One region of the Streptomyces sp. NPDC018947 genome, then DNA from elsewhere that is predicted to be linked to it. Evidence: riboswitches for the same ligand, from Rfam matches in the RefSeq annotation. Region 1 holds a riboswitch; the other holds the start of a gene.
The links. A riboswitch is a leader RNA that binds a small molecule or an ion and turns the genes downstream of it on or off. The one in region 1 is predicted to bind cyclic di-AMP.
Positions count from the first base shown of each region.

Region 2: it holds a riboswitch for cyclic di-AMP, as region 1 does, so the genes downstream of both, ACH499_RS21410 (transglycosylase SLT domain-containing protein) here and ACH499_RS15110 (M23 family metallopeptidase) in region 1, are expected to answer to the same signal.

Region 1 covers NZ_JBIRZD010000007.1:15,733-23,945, forward strand. Annotated here, with positions in the region: gene trmB (tRNA (guanosine(46)-N7)-methyltransferase TrmB) at 1-294, shown strand, start outside; gene ACH499_RS15100 (PrsW family intramembrane metalloprotease) at 305-1,657, shown strand; gene ACH499_RS15105 (aldo/keto reductase) at 1,698-2,642, opposite strand; gene ACH499_RS15110 (M23 family metallopeptidase) at 2,792-3,823, opposite strand; cyclic di-AMP (ydaO/yuaA leader) riboswitch at 3,835-3,991, opposite strand; gene ACH499_RS15115 (PP2C family protein-serine/threonine phosphatase) at 4,216-5,451, opposite strand; tRNA gene ACH499_RS15120 (tRNA-Met) at 5,617-5,690, opposite strand; gene ACH499_RS15125 (tetratricopeptide repeat protein) at 5,786-7,654, opposite strand; tRNA gene ACH499_RS15130 (tRNA-Met) at 7,887-7,960, opposite strand; gene ACH499_RS15135 (UPF0182 family protein) at 8,035-8,213, opposite strand, start outside.
Region 2 covers NZ_JBIRZD010000011.1:79,050-87,262, reverse strand. Annotated here, with positions in the region: gene ACH499_RS21420 (outer membrane lipoprotein carrier protein LolA) at 1-1,190, opposite strand, end outside; gene ACH499_RS21415 (polyprenyl synthetase family protein) at 1,478-2,488, opposite strand; cyclic di-AMP (ydaO/yuaA leader) riboswitch at 3,295-3,468, shown strand; gene ACH499_RS21410 (transglycosylase SLT domain-containing protein) at 3,472-3,963, shown strand; gene ACH499_RS21405 (HAD family hydrolase) at 4,012-4,821, opposite strand; gene ACH499_RS21400 (GNAT family N-acetyltransferase) at 5,035-6,120, shown strand; gene ACH499_RS21395 (glycosyltransferase) at 6,151-7,443, shown strand; gene ACH499_RS21390 (polysaccharide deacetylase family protein) at 7,440-8,213, shown strand, end outside.

The sequences.
Region 1 (8,213 bases):
CGCCTGATCCAGCCCGAGTTCCTGACCCTGGCCGCGTCCCGCCTGGCGCCGGGCGCCCTCCTGCACTGCGCCACCGACTGGGAGCCGTACGCGGAGCAGATGCTCGAGGTCCTCACCGCGCACCCGGACTTCGAGAACACCGTGCCCGACGGCGGTTTCGCGCCCCGCCCGGCCCACCGCCCGCTGACCCGTTTCGAGGGCCAGGGACTGGACAAGGGACATGTCGTGAACGACCTGCTCTTCCGTCGCGTACCCCACCGCGACCAGCACAAGGAGCTGCCCCCCACCAGTTAGGGTCCATGCCGTGGCCACCTGTCCCCCGTATCCGACGCACCCGCCGTATACGACGTGCCCGCGGCGCCCGCACTGGTGGCAGCGCACCTGGGTGCGCTACGGCGCGCTGTCCACCCTGCTCGCGCTCTCCGGCCTGGTCATCCTGGCCCTGGTGCGCGAACAGACCGGCACCGAGGGGTTCCTGGTGGGCCTGGGACTGGCGGTCTTCCCGGTGCCGCTGCTCATAGCCGCGTTCCGCTGGCTGGACCGGGTCGATCCGGGCCCCTGGCGGAACCTGCTCTTCTGCTTCGCCTGGGGCGCCTGCGCTGCGGCGCTGATAGCGATCGTCGCCAACAGCTTCGCGACGAGATGGATAGCGACGGCGACAGCGGACCCCGCGAGCGCGGACACCCTGGGCGCCACGGTGATAGCGCCGGTCGTGGAGGAGTCCGCCAAAGCCGCGGCGATACTGCTGCTCTTCCTCTTCCGCAGAAAGAACTTCACCGGCATCGTCGACGGCGTCGTCATCGCCGGCGTCACCGCCACCGGCTTCGCGTTCACCGAGAACATCCTCTACCTGGGCACCGCGTTCGGCACCGACCAGCTCACCGGCGACCGGGGCGTCGCCTCGGTCACCGCGGCGACCTTCTTCGTCCGCGTCGTCATGTCACCGTTCGCGCACCCGCTGTTCACGGTGCTCACCGGCATCGGCTTCGGCATCGCCGCCCTGCGCGCCGACGGCCGGCACCCCGTGCGCCGTGCCCTGCTCCCGGCGTCCGGCCTGCTGCTCGCGATGGGCATGCACGCCCTGTGGAACGGCTCGGCAGCGCTCGGCGAGTACGGCTTCTTCGCGGTGTACGGGGCGTTCATGGTGCCGGCCTTCGGCCTGCTGACCTGGCTGGCCATCTGGACCCGCCAGCGCGAACTGGCCACCGTGCGCGCCGAGCTGCCCGTCTACGCCGTGGCCGGCTGGCTGGCACCGGCGGAGCCGTTCGCGCTGGCCTCGATGCGGGCGCGGCGCATCGCGCGGCGGCACGCACGCCGGCACGCGGGGAAGCCGGCGGCGCGGGCGGTGGCGGAGTACGAGGCGTACGCGACCTCGCTGGCGTTCCTGCGGCAGCGGGGCACGCGCGGCCGGGCGGGTGCCGACTACGTGGTCCGGGAGCGGGAGCTGCTGACCGAGCTGTGGCGCCGCCGGGAGGTGGCGCGCCCGGCGCTGGACCACGCGGCCCGCGCCACGGCACCGCCCGCCCCGCGGACCGTACCGCCCTGGGCGGCCTACGGGGCGCACCCGGCGCCCCACCCGTACGCCCCGCATCCGCCCTACGCCTACGCCTACGCCTACGCCCCGTACGTCCCGCCCCCGAACCCGTACCGGTCCTAGCGTCCGCAAGGGTCGTGGCGACCGCGGCGCGGAACGCCGCTCAGGCGGACGCCTCCGTCAGCCTGAGCACCTCGGCCTCCGTCAGCTCCAGCTCCGCCACCCCGAGCAGCGCCGGAAGCTGCTCGACGGTCCGCGCCGACGCGATCGGCGCGGCCACCGTCGGCTGGGCGGCCAGCCAGGCCAGGGCCACCGTGGCGACCGGCACGCCGTGGGCCTCGGAGATCTCGTCCAGGACGGTGAGCACGCGACGCCCCCGCTCGCTCTCCAGGTGCGTGGCCGCGCCCCCCGCCCGGGGGCTGTCGACGGTGGTCCCCGGCCGGTACTTGCCCGTGAGGAAGCCGGACGCCAGGGCGTAGTACGGGACGGCGGCGAGTCCGGACCGCTCGGCGAGGTCGCGCAGCCCGCCCTCGTACGTGTCGCGCGACACCAGGTTGTAGTGGGGCTGCACGGCCACGTACCGGGCGAGGCCCTCCCGGTCGGAGAACTCCAGGGAGGCCGCCAGCCGCTCGGGGGAGATGTTGGAGGCGCCGATGTGCCGCACCTTGCCCGCCCTCACCAGCTCGTCGAGCGCGCCGACGATCTCCTCGACCGGCACCTCGGGCTTGTCGAAGTGGGTGTAGTAGAGGTCGATGTGGTCGGTGCCCAGGCGGCGCAGGGAGGCGTCGGCGGCGGCCTTGATGTTGGCCGCCGACAGGCCGGGGTACTCCGGGTGCTGGCTGACCTTGGTGGCGATCACGACGTCGGCGCGGTTGCCGCGCGCCGCGAGCCACGTGCCGATGAGGGTCTCGGACTCGCCGCCGCTGTTGCCGTCGACCCACGCGGAGTAGGAGTCGGCGGTGTCGACGAAGTTGCCGCCCGCGGCGGTGTAGGCGTCGAGGACGGCGAAGGAGGCCTCCTGGCCGGCGGTCCAGCCGAACACGTTGCCGCCGAGGGCGAGCGGGAAGACCTCGAGGTCACTGGAGCCGAGTTTGCGCAGAGAAGTCATGCCCTACGACAACGAACGCGCCGCACCGGCTCATTCCGGAACGGCGCGGAGGATCGCGCGGACCGGCAGCCCTGACGTCGGGGGGTTGTCGTCAGGACCGCCGGGGTCTCGGGTACGCGCCCCGGCTCCGGGAGGGAGCCGGGCGGTGGTCAGAGGCTGAGGCCCTTGCCCATCAGCCATGCGGCCGGGTCGACGCCGCCCTCGGCGCCGCCGACGTGGACCTCGAAGTGCAGGTGCGGACCGGTCACGTTGCCGGTGGCGCCCACGCGGCCGATGACGTCACCGGTGCTGACCTTCTGGCCCACGCTGACGTTGATCGACGACTGGTGGCAGTACCAGAGTTCGGTGCCGTCCTCGAGGGTCAGGACCGTGCGGTAGCCGTAGGAACCGGCCCAGCCGGCCTCGGTGATCGTGCCCGTGTGGACGGCCTTGATGAGGGTACCGGTGGGGGCGGCGAAGTCGAGGCCGGTGTGGTGGCCGGAGGACCACATGGAGCCGGCCTGACCGAAGGTGGAGGTGATCGTGTACGAGGAGGTCGGCAGCGTGTACTGCCTGGCCAGTTCGGCGAGCCGCTCGGCCTCGGCCTTCTTCGCGGCTTCCTCCTCCGCCTTCTTCTTGGCGGCGGCGGCCTTCTCCTCGGCCTCCTTCGCCGCCTTGGCGGCGGCCTCGGCGGCCTCCTTCTCGGCGGCGGCCGCGGCCTGCGCGGCGGCCTTGTTCTCGACCTGGACCTGCTGCTGCTCGGCCTGGGCCATGATGCGCTCCCGCAGGGCCTCACCGGCGTCGGTGGTGCCCTCGGCGGTCTCGGCGGAGGTCACGAGACTGCTGAGCGGGGTGGCGGAGCCCTCGGGCTCCTCCGGCTCGTCGTCGGAGATGAGCGAGCCGACGTTCGGCAGATCGGGCATGGAGATCGGCACCGGCGGCTTGCCGGTCTGCGCGCTGGCCATGCCGCCCGCTCCCACGGCCGCGATGACGCCGACGCCGAGGACGGTGGAGCTGCGGGCGAGTCCGCCGCGCTGCTTGGCGACGCGGTGCCTGCCGCGTACGGGACGGACGGACTCCGCGGTGGGATTCCACTCCTCCCAGGGGCCCTCTTCGGCGCGGTGGAGGTCGTAGCCGAAGGTCTCGGTGTCGTGCCGGGAGGGCATGAACGGGGCCTCGGGGACAGGGCGGTTGGACGCCACGTGGGCGCGCTCCTTTCCTTCCTTCCGCCTACCGGGTTAGCTGACGGGTTCGGAGCAGGAAGGTCTCCTACGCGCGTAACCGGACCGTGTCTCCACGGCGGTGTACGCCCGATTCACCCCAAGGTGGTGGTTCCCCGGTTCCCTCACGGGATTCGGCGCGTGCGCACGGAGCCGCCTTCTGTGACGGCTGGGACGACCGCGCTGCGTTATCGAACGTTAATAGAAGCGAGGCGTGGATTCCAAGCCGTTCCGGCTGATCATTAAGTCTTCCGGCCGGAACACAAGGCTCACGACCAGTCAAAACGGGGCGAGTTGACCACGTTTCAGGCCACTTCCTCAAACCCGTTCTTTCTGATGGTGTGTCAGTTGTTATGCGGAGGGCGGTCGCGCCGTCACCACCCGTGACGCTGATCAAGGTCGCCGGGGCAGGGGCGCCGTACGGCGAGGAGCGCCATGTCGTCCGCCATGCCGTCCCCGGAGTGCCGGCGCACGTCGTCGGCGAGCGTGTCGAGCAGATGGGCCGGGTGCCGGAAGACGCGGCCGGCCAGCCTGGCTTGGGGGTCGTAGAACCGGCCGTGGGCGTCACGGGCCTCCGACAGTCCGTCGGTGTGGAGCAGCAGCGTGGCACCGCCGGGGAACCCGGTCTGCTCCGCCCGGTCGGGCCACACGCCCAGCTCGCCCATCCCGAGCGGCAGCGCGGAGTCCCGGGCCTGGAGCGGGCCGACGGTGCCGTCGGCATGGAGCAGCAGGGGCGGCGGATGGCCGCGGTTGACGATGCGGACGACGCCGTCGCCGTGCGGGAGTTCGGCGAGGACGGCGGTGGTGAACCCCTCGAAGGCGTCCAGCCCGTCCCGCCGGGTGCCCTCGCGCGCCAGCGCCCGCTCCAGCCGCTGCGCCACCGCCTCCAGCGTGGCCTCCTGCTCGGCGGCCTCCCGGAACGCCCCGATCACCACGGCGACCGCGGCGACCGCGCCCATGCCCTTGCCACGCACGTCCCCGACGATCAGTCGGACGCCGTACGCGCTGTCCTGCACGGCGTACAGGTCGCCGCCGATGAAGGCGTCGGCCTGGGCCGCCTCGTAGCGGGCGGCGATCTCGAAGCCGCCGATGCGGTCGGCCGGTTCGGGCAGCACGGCGCGCTGGGCGGCCTCGGCGATCTCGCGGGCGGAGGCGAGGCGCTCGTCGCTGCGGCGGACGAAGGCGTTCACGAAGACGGCGAGGGCCGCGACCGTGGCGATGGTGATCAGTTCGGTGAGCGAGTCGACGTAGTGGACGACGCCCTTGCCCGCCTGGAGCGCGATGACGGCGGCGACGGCGGCGGCCCCGGTGAGCGCGGTGCCGCGCCGGGAGTAGAGCGGCGCCGCGACCAGGGGCGCGGCCGTGTAGAGGGGCCCGGCGGTGAAGTACCGGGGGGTGAAGAGGTCGTAGGCGACGGCCACGACGAGCAGCAGCACGGGGAGGACGCGCACGAGGCCGCGGCCGTACGCACCCCATCCGGGGCCGCGCGGCGCGGCCGGCGGTACGGGCGCCCGGGCGTGACCGAGCCCCGGGTCGGGCACGGGGTCGCCGGGCAGCCGGCCGCCGGGTGTGGCGTACGGTCCCTCGTCCTCCACCTCACTCGGCCGCACCACCACTCGTCTCCCGCCGCCCCGCACCTCGACGCCGCACACCGTCCCGCCCTCCAGGGTTCCGGGAGGGGGCGCGGGGAGCGAGCCGTGGCGGCCGGTCGGGTGACATGCACGCGGAAACACCGAGGGCCGGAACCCTTTCGGATTCCGGCCCTCGGCCTTCAGTAGCGGGGACAGGATTTGAACCTGCGACCTCTGGGTTATGAGCCCAGCGAGCTACCGAGCTGCTCCACCCCGCGTCGATGAATGGAACAGTACGTCACCCCCGCCGACGGAAGCAAATCGCTTCGGCCGGCGATGCCGCGGGGGCACCGCGGCCCGGCCTCGCGCGGCGTCACGCGGACAGCTCCTGCCGCAGCGCGTCCCGCAACCGCGCCGCCCGCTCGCCGACCTCCCGCGGCCCCAGCGACACCGCGAGGTCCGCCCAGCTCTGCCCCTCGTCCAGCTCGCCCCGCCGCGCGCACACCAGCGCCAGCCGCAGCGCGGCCCGCCCGTGCCCGGCGTCGGCCGCCCGGCGCCACCACACGACCGCCTCGGGCTCGCTGCCCTCCCGGGCCAGCAGCAGCCCGAGATTGAAGGCCCCGTTGCGGGACCCGGCCTCGGCCGCCTCCCGGTACCACCGCGCCGCCTCCAGCACGTCGCCCCGCGCCGCGGCCAGCATCCCGACCCGCACCTGGGCCCGGCGGTGGCCCTGCGAGGCCGCCCGCTCGTACCACTCCTCGCACTCGGTCTTCTCCTGAGCCGGCCCGCCCAGCTCGTGCGCGGGCGCCGGCGGCCGGCGCGCGTCGAGCAGCGCGGCCAGGCGGTACGCCGCCTCCGGGCTGCCGCCCCCCGCCGCGCACCGCAGGAACCGCTCCGCCCCGGGCTCGTCGCCGTCGCGCAGCCGGGCCATGCCCACCTGGAGCGCCGCCTCGGTGTGCCCGGAGGCGGCGGCGCGCTCGTACCAGCGCAGGGCCGCCCCCTCCTCGCCCCGTCCGGCGTGCAGGATGCCCAGGTTGAAGGCGGCGTCCACACTGCCGGCCTCCGCGGCCTTGGAGAACCACGGCTCCGCCCCGGCCTCGTCCCCGCCGCGCAGCAGCAGGATCGCCAGCGCGTTGGCGGCCTCCCGGTGCCCGGCGTAGGCGGCGCGCCGGTACCATTGCTCGGCCTGCGCCGTGCGCCCCTGCTCCGCGCAGAGCAGCCCGAGGTTGTAGGCGCCGTTGTCGTCACCGGCGTCCATCGCGGCCCGGTACCACCGCTCGGCGGTCTGCGGCTCGCCCCGTTCGGCGTGCAGCGCGCCCAGCGCGTTGGCGGCGTTGCCGTCCCCGCTCTGCGCGGCCCGCAGCCACCACACGGCGGCGCTCTCGGTGTCCCCGGCGTCGCGCAGGAGGAAGCCCAGCGCGCAGGCCGCGCGGGGCTCGCCGTCCTTGGCGGACGTGAGGTACCAGCGTCCGGCCTCCTTGAGCTCGCCCCGCCTCTCCAGGATCGACCCCAGGTGCAGGGCGGCCCTGCGGTGCCCCCGCGCGGCGGCCTGCCGGTACCACTGCTCGGCCTCGTCGCCCCCCTCGGTCCGCGCAGCGCTGTCGGCCCGTCCGGCCGGGGAGCGCAGAAGGCCGATCCCGTCGTCGGCGTCGAGGTCCCGCCCGGCGCGCCGGTCCAGGGTCCGGGCCAGCCGGTAGGCGGCCTCCCGGTGCCCGCGCTCGGCGGCGGCCCGCATCCACCGCTCGGCCCCGGCATGGTCGGCGCGGTGCTCCAGGAGGTCGGCGAGCGCGTAGGCGCCCAGGACATGGCCCTGCTCGGCGGACTGGCGCAGCCAGTACTCGGCGGCGGGCTCGTCCCCGCGTTCCCGGAAATGCCGCCCCAGCGCGTGGGCGGCCGCGGCCGATCCGGCGACGGCGGCGATGCGCCACCATCCGGCGGCCTCGTCGGCATAGCCCCGCTGGTGCAGCAGGACACCCAGGTTGTTGGCGGCGGCGCGGTCCCCGGCGGCGGTGGCGGCACGCAGGTGGGACTCCGCTCCGTCGAGATCCCCACGGCGCAGCAGCATGGCCCCGAGCACGCTCATCGCCTCGACGTCACCGGCCTCGGCGGCGATGCGCCTGCGTACCTCCTCGGCGGCCTCGTCGGCGGCCTCCTGAGCCTCGTCCCCGGCAATGTCCCGGCCGGGCGGCTGCACAAAACGCCCTGTCTCGAACAGATTTGCCATGTCCCCCATAACGTCCATCGTCGCACCACCCGCAACCCGGGTACACCTGGATAACCAAAGCCAGTGAGGTCACTTCAGCGTTTTGTCGACATGCCCACAGGGAGACAAGTCAAACACAGATCGCCCCAACTCCCGTCACCGGCGCGGCCGTCGGCGTGGTCGGCACACGTGTTCGCATAGCACGAAGGCCCGGATTCCTTGGGGGAATCCGGGCCTTCGTGGTGTCGTCGTATCCATCGGACGACTTCAGTAGCGGGGACAGGATTTGAACCTGCGACCTCTGGGTTATGAGCCCAGCGAGCTACCGAGCTGCTCCACCCCGCGCCGTTGTGTGCACCACCGTACCACGGCGCGGGATGGGCATCCGCCCAGCTCGGAGGGCGTCAGGGCCGGCTCGGTCAGCCGCCGCCCGAACCGCTGCCGGCGCTTCCGCTCGGCGTGGGAGTCGCACCGGCCTTGCCGTCCTGGCCCTTGCCGTCCTCGCCGGCACCGCCGCCACCGGCCCGCGCCTGCGCGTCCTCGGCCCGCTGGAGGGCGTCCTCCAGATCCTTCTGCGCCTTGCCGTAGGCCGCCCAGT
Region 2 (8,213 bases), on a different contig from region 1:
ACCAGGGCGTCCTTGGTGACCGCACCGGCGTAGACCGTGCCGTCGTCGGTGATCAGGGCGTTGATCAGGCGGGTCTTGAAGACGGTGCCCGAGCCGAAGTCGCCCTTGACGCGGTCGCCGAAGGAGCCGAGGAAGCCGCCGAGGTCGCCGCCCTCGGGGGCGGTGGGCAGGCCCTGGCCGCCGGTGTCGAAGGTGGCGATGGAGTTCCAGCCCTCGCCGATGACCTTCATCCCGTCCGGCCCGCCGACGGCCTCGTGGCCCGGCTCCGGTGCCTCGGGCGCCTTGTGGGCCGCCTCGTCGGCCTCGGTGACCTTCGCGCCCTTGGGCGGGGTGAAGTCGAACGTCGACGCGTCCGGCGCGGCGAAGCTGACCTGGGTGAAGCCCGCGTCCACGACGGCGGCCCCGCCGCCGGCCGGGGTCAGCGTGAACTTCAGCGGCATGCCGGTCTTCGCGTCCACGGCCACGCTGATCACGCCGACGGTGGAACCGGACTGCCTGGGCTTGATCACCAGCCGGTAGGCGTCGCGCCCCGCCACCTGGGCGGTGCCGTCGACGGTCACGGAGGTGGTCTCGTCGACCGCCCCGAGGGCCTGTTCGGCGAAGTCCTTCGGGGTGGCCGGCACCTGCCTCTCCGGCTGCCCGGCACCGTCGGGCGCGGTGGAGTGGTAGACCTCGTTGGACCGGCTGTCGTAGCCCCAGACGTCCTTGCCGTCGTGGATCAGGCTGTACTCGGCGGCGTTCTCCATCAGGGAGAGTTTCTGCCGGTCGGGGCCGTCGGCGGCGACGCGCAGCGTGTGCGTGCCGGACGCCAGCGCGGTGAGCTTGGCCGACGGGTCGGCCGCGGAGCCGCCGTCGTCGCCGCCCGCCCGGCCCGGACCGCCGGACACGCCGGACATCAGACCGCTCTCCAGGCCGCCGAGGTCGGGCAGGCCCAGGTCGGTGCTGATCTTGACGGTGCCGGACAGTCGCTGGACGTCCGACTCGGCCATCTTCTGGAGGAGTTGTCCGGCCGTCACCTTCGGCAGGTCCGGGTCGCCGGAGTCGGCGAGCGCGGGGACGAGCCCGATCGTGGCGGCCGCCACGCCCATCACCGCGACCGGGACGACGTACCGCGCGGCCTTGCGCCGTCCGGCGCGCGGCGCCTCGCCCTCCCCGGCGGTCGTGTTGTCGTCGGAATCGAACGGTGCCATGTGTGCCCTCCGTCGTCGGCGGCGGCTGTCGCGGGACCTCGCACGTGTTCACCCGTGAGCCGCCATTCTCACCCGAATCGGTGAGGAGTGGTGGTTTTCCGTGACTCCATCTGACCAAACCGGCCGCGACCAGGCGTCAGACCCCGGACTCAACTCCGCGTACTCCTGCGGGATGAGACGGAGGGGCGGCGACTCCCCCGGCCCGTAGGGGGTGGGGACCCGTCCGGGGGTGGCGGCGGACGGAAAGGGGGGTGCGGGCGACCGGGGCGGGCGGGCCGCCCGAGGCGTCAGCCGGCCCGGTGGACCACGGCGTCGCACAGCTCCACGAGCGCGGACTTCGCGTCGCACTCCCGCAGCGGGGCCAGCGCGGCCCGGGCCTCGTTCGCGTACCGGACGGTGTCGCGCCGCGCCTGTTCGAGCGCGGGGTGGGCGCGCAGCAGGCGCAGCGCCTCGGCGTGCCGGGCGTCGTCGCTCAGGTCGGAGTCCAGCAGCTCGCACAGCGCGATGTCCTCGGCGAGCCCCAGCCGGGCCGCCCGCTCGCGCAGCCGCAGCACGGGAAGGGTCGGGATGCCCTCGCGCAGGTCGGTGCCGGGCGTCTTGCCGGACTCGTGGGAGTCGGAGGCGATGTCCAGGACGTCGTCCGCGAGCTGGAAGGCGACGCCGAGGCGCTCGCCGTACTGGGTCAGCACGTCGACGACGGTCTCGTCGGCGCCGGACATCATCGCGCCGAAGCGGCAGGAGACGGCGACCAGGGAGCCCGTCTTGCCGCCGAGCACGTCCAGGTAGTGGTCGACCGGATCCCGCCCGTCCTGCGGCCCCGCCGTCTCCAGGATCTGGCCGGTGACCAGCCGCTCGAACGCGAGGGCCTGCACGCGGACCGCCTCGGGCCCGAGGTCGGCGAGGATCTGGGAGGCGCGGGCGAACAGGAAGTCGCCGGTGAGGACCGCGACCGAGTTGCCCCAGCGGGTGTTCGCGCTGGGGACGCCGCGGCGCACGGTGGCCTCGTCCATGACGTCGTCGTGGTAGAGCGTGGCGAGGTGGGTCAGCTCCACGACGACGGCCGAGGGCACGATGCCGGGGGCGTAGGGGTCACCGAACCGGGACGCCAGCATCACCAGCAGCGGCCGGAATCGCTTGCCTCCGGCCCGCACCAGGTGCTGGGCGGCCTCCGTGATGAACGGCACCTCGCTTTTAGTTGCCTCAAGCAACCCTTCCTCGACGGCCGCCAATCCGGTCTGGACATCGGCTTCCAGAGCCTGGTCCCGCACGCTCAGCCCGAACGGCCCGACGACGGTCACGAGGGGTCTCCTGTCTGCTGGTGTCTACTGGCGATTACCTGGCTTGTCGATAGGTCGCTGCCACCACTCAAGTCAGCGTATCCGGTCACGTTTCGATCACCGCTAGCGCCCACCGTTACAGGCCGGTCGGTATCGGATCATGCACGGTATGTTTTTGATCAGGTGATATGAGCAGATATCGACCGACATCGTCAGGGACGCATTCAGGACACGGCGCGCCGGGAGCCGCCACCGAAGATCCCACCACCCCTCCCGACGGAGCGCACCCCGGGAGCGCCACCCGTCCGGCACCCGCGCCCCGCCCTCTCGCCCGCACGGTCCACACCCCTTCCCCTCCCCTGCGCACTGGTGCCCGCGAAGCGCGACGGAACACCGGCGCGAGCCGCCCGCGGAGCCGCCGGCGCCGGGCGCCCCACCGGGGACGGACCACCCGCGGGAAGGGCGGCCCGGCCGAGCGGCTCGAGCGCGCCGGAACCGCCCGGACGACCCCCGGCGCCGAAGCCGTCCTCACCGAGGGCCGGTTGGCCACCAGTTGGCCCGAATGCCCGATTTGCCGAGCTTGTTGAGGCCAGTGAGTTGCCTCACGCCACAGCAGTCACACGCGGCCACCACCGAAGTGCCGCCGGCCCTTTGCTCCGTAGGCCAGTTGGCCCTTGCGGCCGCAAAGGATCAAGCACCCCAAATCCCCCAGACCAAGGTCAACTCGCCCGTCGGGTGATTCCTGCACTTGTTCCGGACATGTGCTCTCGCATACGTTCCCGGCCTGTCGGGCGGACGCCGAATCCTGCCACCGCCACGACACACCGACATTTCAGTCATCCACTCGACACACTCGCGGGCAGGAGCGGGGGACCCAGGTAAGTCGCCGCACCGGTCACCACCGGAGCGGCTCGGGGTGAAGCCGTGCCCTTCGGGGCGCGGCCGGGCACCTCCCCGCCCGAACCCGACAGCTCACCTCGCAGGCGTAGGAGAGGGACACACACATGCCTGCCAACGGTCAGAACCGTCACACCCGGACCGCTCGCCTCGCCCGCAAGCTGGCCCTCGCCGGCACCGGCGCGGCCGTGCTCGCCATGCCGCTCGTCGGCGCCGCCACCGCGTCCGCCGCCACCCCGGCCGCCGCGACCACCGCCACCACGGCGGCGACGACGTACCCGGACAACCTCGACGGCTGGATCCGCGAGTCGCTCGACGTCATGGCGCAGCACGGGATCCCCGGGACGTACGACGGCATCCACCGCAACATCATGCGCGAGTCGTCCGGCAACCCGCTCGCCATCAACAACTGGGACATCAACGCCATCAACGGCACCCCGTCCAAGGGCCTGCTCCAGGTGATCGACCCGACCTTCCGGGCCTACCACGTGGCCGGCACCTCCTGGGACCCGTACGACCCGGTCGCCAACATCACCGCCGCCTGCAACTACGCGGCCGACCGCTACGGCTCCATCGACAACGTCTTCGGCGCGTACTGAGCCGTACCACCAGGAAGTGAGCCGTGACCGGCCCCCACCGGGCGGGTCCTAACCGGCTCCGAAGACGCGTTCGAGGACGACGGCCACGCCGTCGTCCTCGTTCGTGAGGGTGACCTCGTCCGCCACCGCCTTGAGTTCGGGGTGGGCGTCCGCCATGGCGACCCCGTGCGCCGCCCAGTGGAACATCGGGATGTCGTTGGGCATGTCGCCGAAGGCGATCGTCCGCCGCCGGGTCAGGCCCAGGTGCTCGGCGGCGAGCGCCAGCCCCGTCGCCTTGGTGACGCCGCACGGCTGGAGCTCCACCGTGCCCGGCCCCGACATCGTGACCGTGGCGAGGGAACCGACCACCGCGCGCGCCGTCGCCGCCAGCTCGTCGTCGGACAGGCCGGGGTGACGCAGCAGCACCTTGCTGACCGGCTCGGCCCACAGCTCGTCGCGCCGCTCGACGCGGACGGCGGGCAGGGTCGGATGGGGCATCAGATAGCCCGGCTCGATGAGCGTCAGCCCGTCGACGCCGTCCTGGTCGACCGCGGCGTACACCTGGCCCACCTCGGCCTCGATCTTGCCGAGCGCCGTCTCGGCCAGTTCCCGGTCCAGGGTGACCGACCACAGCATCCGGTCCGCGCCGGCGTCGTAGACCTGCGCGCCCTGGCCGCACACCGCGAGCCCGGTGCAGCCGAGGTCCTCCAGCAGCGTCCGCACCCTCGGTGCCGGCCGCCCCGTCACCACCAGGTGCCGCGCCCCGGCCCGGGTCACCCGCGCGAGCGCGGCCAGCGACCGGTCGGAGACGGTGTCGTCGCCTCGCAGCAGCGTTCCGTCGAGGTCGGTGGCGACGAGTGAATATGCGGTGCGGTCCATGATCAGAGAATACGGACACCGCACCTGTCGGACTCCCCCACGACCGGTTGCGCACGAGGACGTTCGCAGGTGTCCGAATCCTGACGCAACACCGTCTAAAGGCGGTTAAAGGCCTGTGCACCAGTTGGCAACAACATGGTCTGCCTTCTACCCCGCGGACTGACCCCGGGGGTACCTTCCTGTTGACCAGGGGGACTTGATCGGGGGGTCGGGTTGAGCGCCGGACGTGTACGCGTGCTGAGGCCGGAGGAACTGGGCGAGGGGGAACGGGAACACTGGCGCGCCCTGCGGGCCGGGTCGGCGTCGCCGCGCAACCCGTTCATGGAACCGGAGTTCACCCTCGCCGTGGGCCGGGTACGGCCGCGGGCGCGGGTGGCCGTCCTGTACGACGCCGGTGAGGCGGCCGGTTTCCTCCCGTACGAGCGCGGGCCCCTGGGGGCGGGCCGCGCGATCGGGCTCGGCGTCTCGGACTGCCAGGGAGCGGTGCTGCGGCCGGGGCTGGTGCCGGACACCCGCCGGCTGCTGCGGGCCTGCTCCCTGTCGAGCCTCGCCTTCGACAACCTGGAGGCCGAGCAGGGCCTGTTCCTGCCCTGGGCCGCCGAGGAGCACACCGCCTACGTCATCGACGTGGAGAAGGGCTACGAGGCGTACGAGAACGTGCTGCGCGCCCAGTCACCGAAGTTCCTGAAGACGACGCTCGCCAAGGAGCGCCGGCTGGGGCGCCAGGTCGGGGACGTCCGGTTCGTCTTCGACGAGCGCGACCCGGCGGCGCTGCGCACGCTCATGGAGTGGAAGTCGGCGCAGTACCGCAGGACGGGGCGGCGGGACCGGTTCGCGCAGGAGTGGATCACCCGGCTCGTCGGGCGGCTCGCGGAGACCCGGGCGCCGCAGTGCACGGGCACACTGTCCGTGCTCTACGCGGGCGGCCGGCCCGTCGCCGCGCACTTCGGGCTGCGCTCGGCGTCGGTCCTCGCCTGCTGGTTCCCCGCGTACGACCCGGAGTTCGCGAAGTACTCGCCTGGGCTGGTGCTGCACCTGCGGATGGCCGAGGCCGCCGCCGCGGAAGGCGTCGGCACGCTCGACATGGGGCGGGGGGCGGCGGAGTACAAGGACTCGCTGAAGACCGGTGAACTGCCCGTGTACGAGGGGACGGCGACGCGTCCGGGGGCGGGCGCCGCGCTGCACTGGCTCGGCCGCGAACCGGCCCGCCGCGCGCACGGCTTCGTGCGCGACCGGCCTCGGCTGGCGTCGCTGGCGGCACGCACGCTGAAGGGGGCCGCACGGCTGCGCCGGCCGTGACGGAGGGGCAACCACGAGGGGGGTGGGCGCGTGGCCGGTCGGCGGCGTGCGCGGCAGGAGATCCAGAGGTTCCTGGACACGGAGGCGGTGCAGGTCGCCGAACTGGACCTCGCCGAAGGGGAGGAGCCAGTCCTCAGACCCGGCCCGGGCGGTCCGCCGGTGACGTCCGGGCCGGTGTTCGTCCTGGTCCGCAGGGCGGGGCGGCCCGTGGGCACGCTGCTGGCGCGGGTGCCGGAGGGGGCGGACCCGGCGCGGGAACTGGCCTCGCGGGCCGGGGCACTGGGTGACGGGAGACCCTCCGGGGCGTCCTCCGCGCCCGTCCCCCGTCCGCCGGCCGCCACCGTCGTCGTCGCCACTCGGGAGCGGGCCGCGCAGCTCGGCCGTGCGCTCGACTCGCTGCTCGCCCAGGACCATCCGGACTTCGACGTCGTCGTGGTCGACAACGCCCCGGTGACCGGGGAGACCCGCGAGCTGGTCGAGCGGAAGTACGGCGAACGCGTGCGGTACGTGTGCGAACCGGTCCCCGGACTCGCCGTCGCGCACAACCGGGGCCTCGCGGCCGTACGCGGCGAGGTGGTCGCCTTCACCGACGACGACGTGATCGCCGACGCGCGCTGGCTCACCGAACTGACCGCGCCCTTCACCGCCGACCCGCGTCTGGCGTGCGCCACCGGGCTGATCCTGCCCGCACGGCTGGGCACCCCCGCCCAGGTCCTGCTGGAGAGCCACGGCGGCTTCGCCAAGGGCTTCACCCCGCGCACGTACGACCCCGAACACCCGCCCGCCGACGAACCGCTGTTCCCGTTCACCGCGGGCCGCTTCGGCTCCGGCGCGAGCATGGCCTTCCGTACGGCGGTGCTGCGGGCGGTCGGCGGCTTCGACCCGGCGACCGGCGCGGGGACGCCCGCGCGGGGCGGCGACGACCTGTACGGCTTCGTGCGCGTCCTCGCCCACGGCGGGCGGCTGCACTACACCCCGACGGCCCTGGTCTGGCACCACCACCGGGAGACCTGGCGGGACCTGGAGACACAGGCGTACGGCTACGGCGCGGGGCTCACCGCATACCTCACCGCGATCCTCGTGAACCGGCCCGCGCTGCTGCCGGCGTTCCTCGCCCGGCTGCCGCGCGGACTGGCCCACGCCCGCGGGCTGACGGCCGTACGCGACACGGACGGCGGCGGCGCGCCGGGCGGCCACGACGAACGGACCCACGCGTGGCCGCGGCGGCTGTCGCGGTTGCAGCGCAGGGGGATGCTGTACGGACCGGTCGGCTATCTGCGCGCACGGCACGCCCACCGGGCCGCGGTCAGGGGGACGCGATGAGGACGACGGACCACCGCGACGGGGACGCGCCGGCCGGGGGCGCCGTCCCCGTCTTCCTCTACCACGCCGTGATGGACGACCCGCCGGACTGGATCGCCGAATTCACCGTTGGCCCCAAGGAGTTCGCGGCGCATCTCGACGCGGTCGTCGACAGCGGGCGCACCCCCGTCACCATCAGCGCGGTCGCCGACCACTTCGCCGGGCGGGCTCCGCTGCCGCCCCGCCCCGTGGTGCTCACCTTCGACGACGGCTTCGCCGACCTGCCGGGGCCCACCGCCGAGGCGCTGACCGACCGCGGGCTGCCCGCCACGGCCTACCTCACCACCGGGGCGGTCACCCCGGGCGGCCGCAGCCTGCTGCCGCCCGCCCCGATGATGACCCTGGACCGGGCCGCCGGGCTGGAGGCCGCCGGCATGGAGGTCGGCAGCCACACCGTCACCCACGCCCAGCTCGACACCCTGCGCGCCGAGGACCTGGCGTACGAACTGCGCACGTCGAAGGCCGTGCTGGAGGACGCCCTCGGCCATCCGGTCCGCCACCTCGCCTATCCGCACGGCTACAACAGCCCCCGGGTGCGGGCGATGTCGGCCCGCGCCGGCTACGAGACGGCCACCGCGGTGCGGCACGCGCTCAGTTCGCACCGCGACGAGCGGTACCGCATCGCCCGGCTGATCGTGCGGCGCGGCCACACCGTCGCCGACGTCCAGAGGTGGCTGGCGGGTGAGGGAGCGCGCGTCGCGCCCTATCCCGACGCGCCCCGGACCATCGCG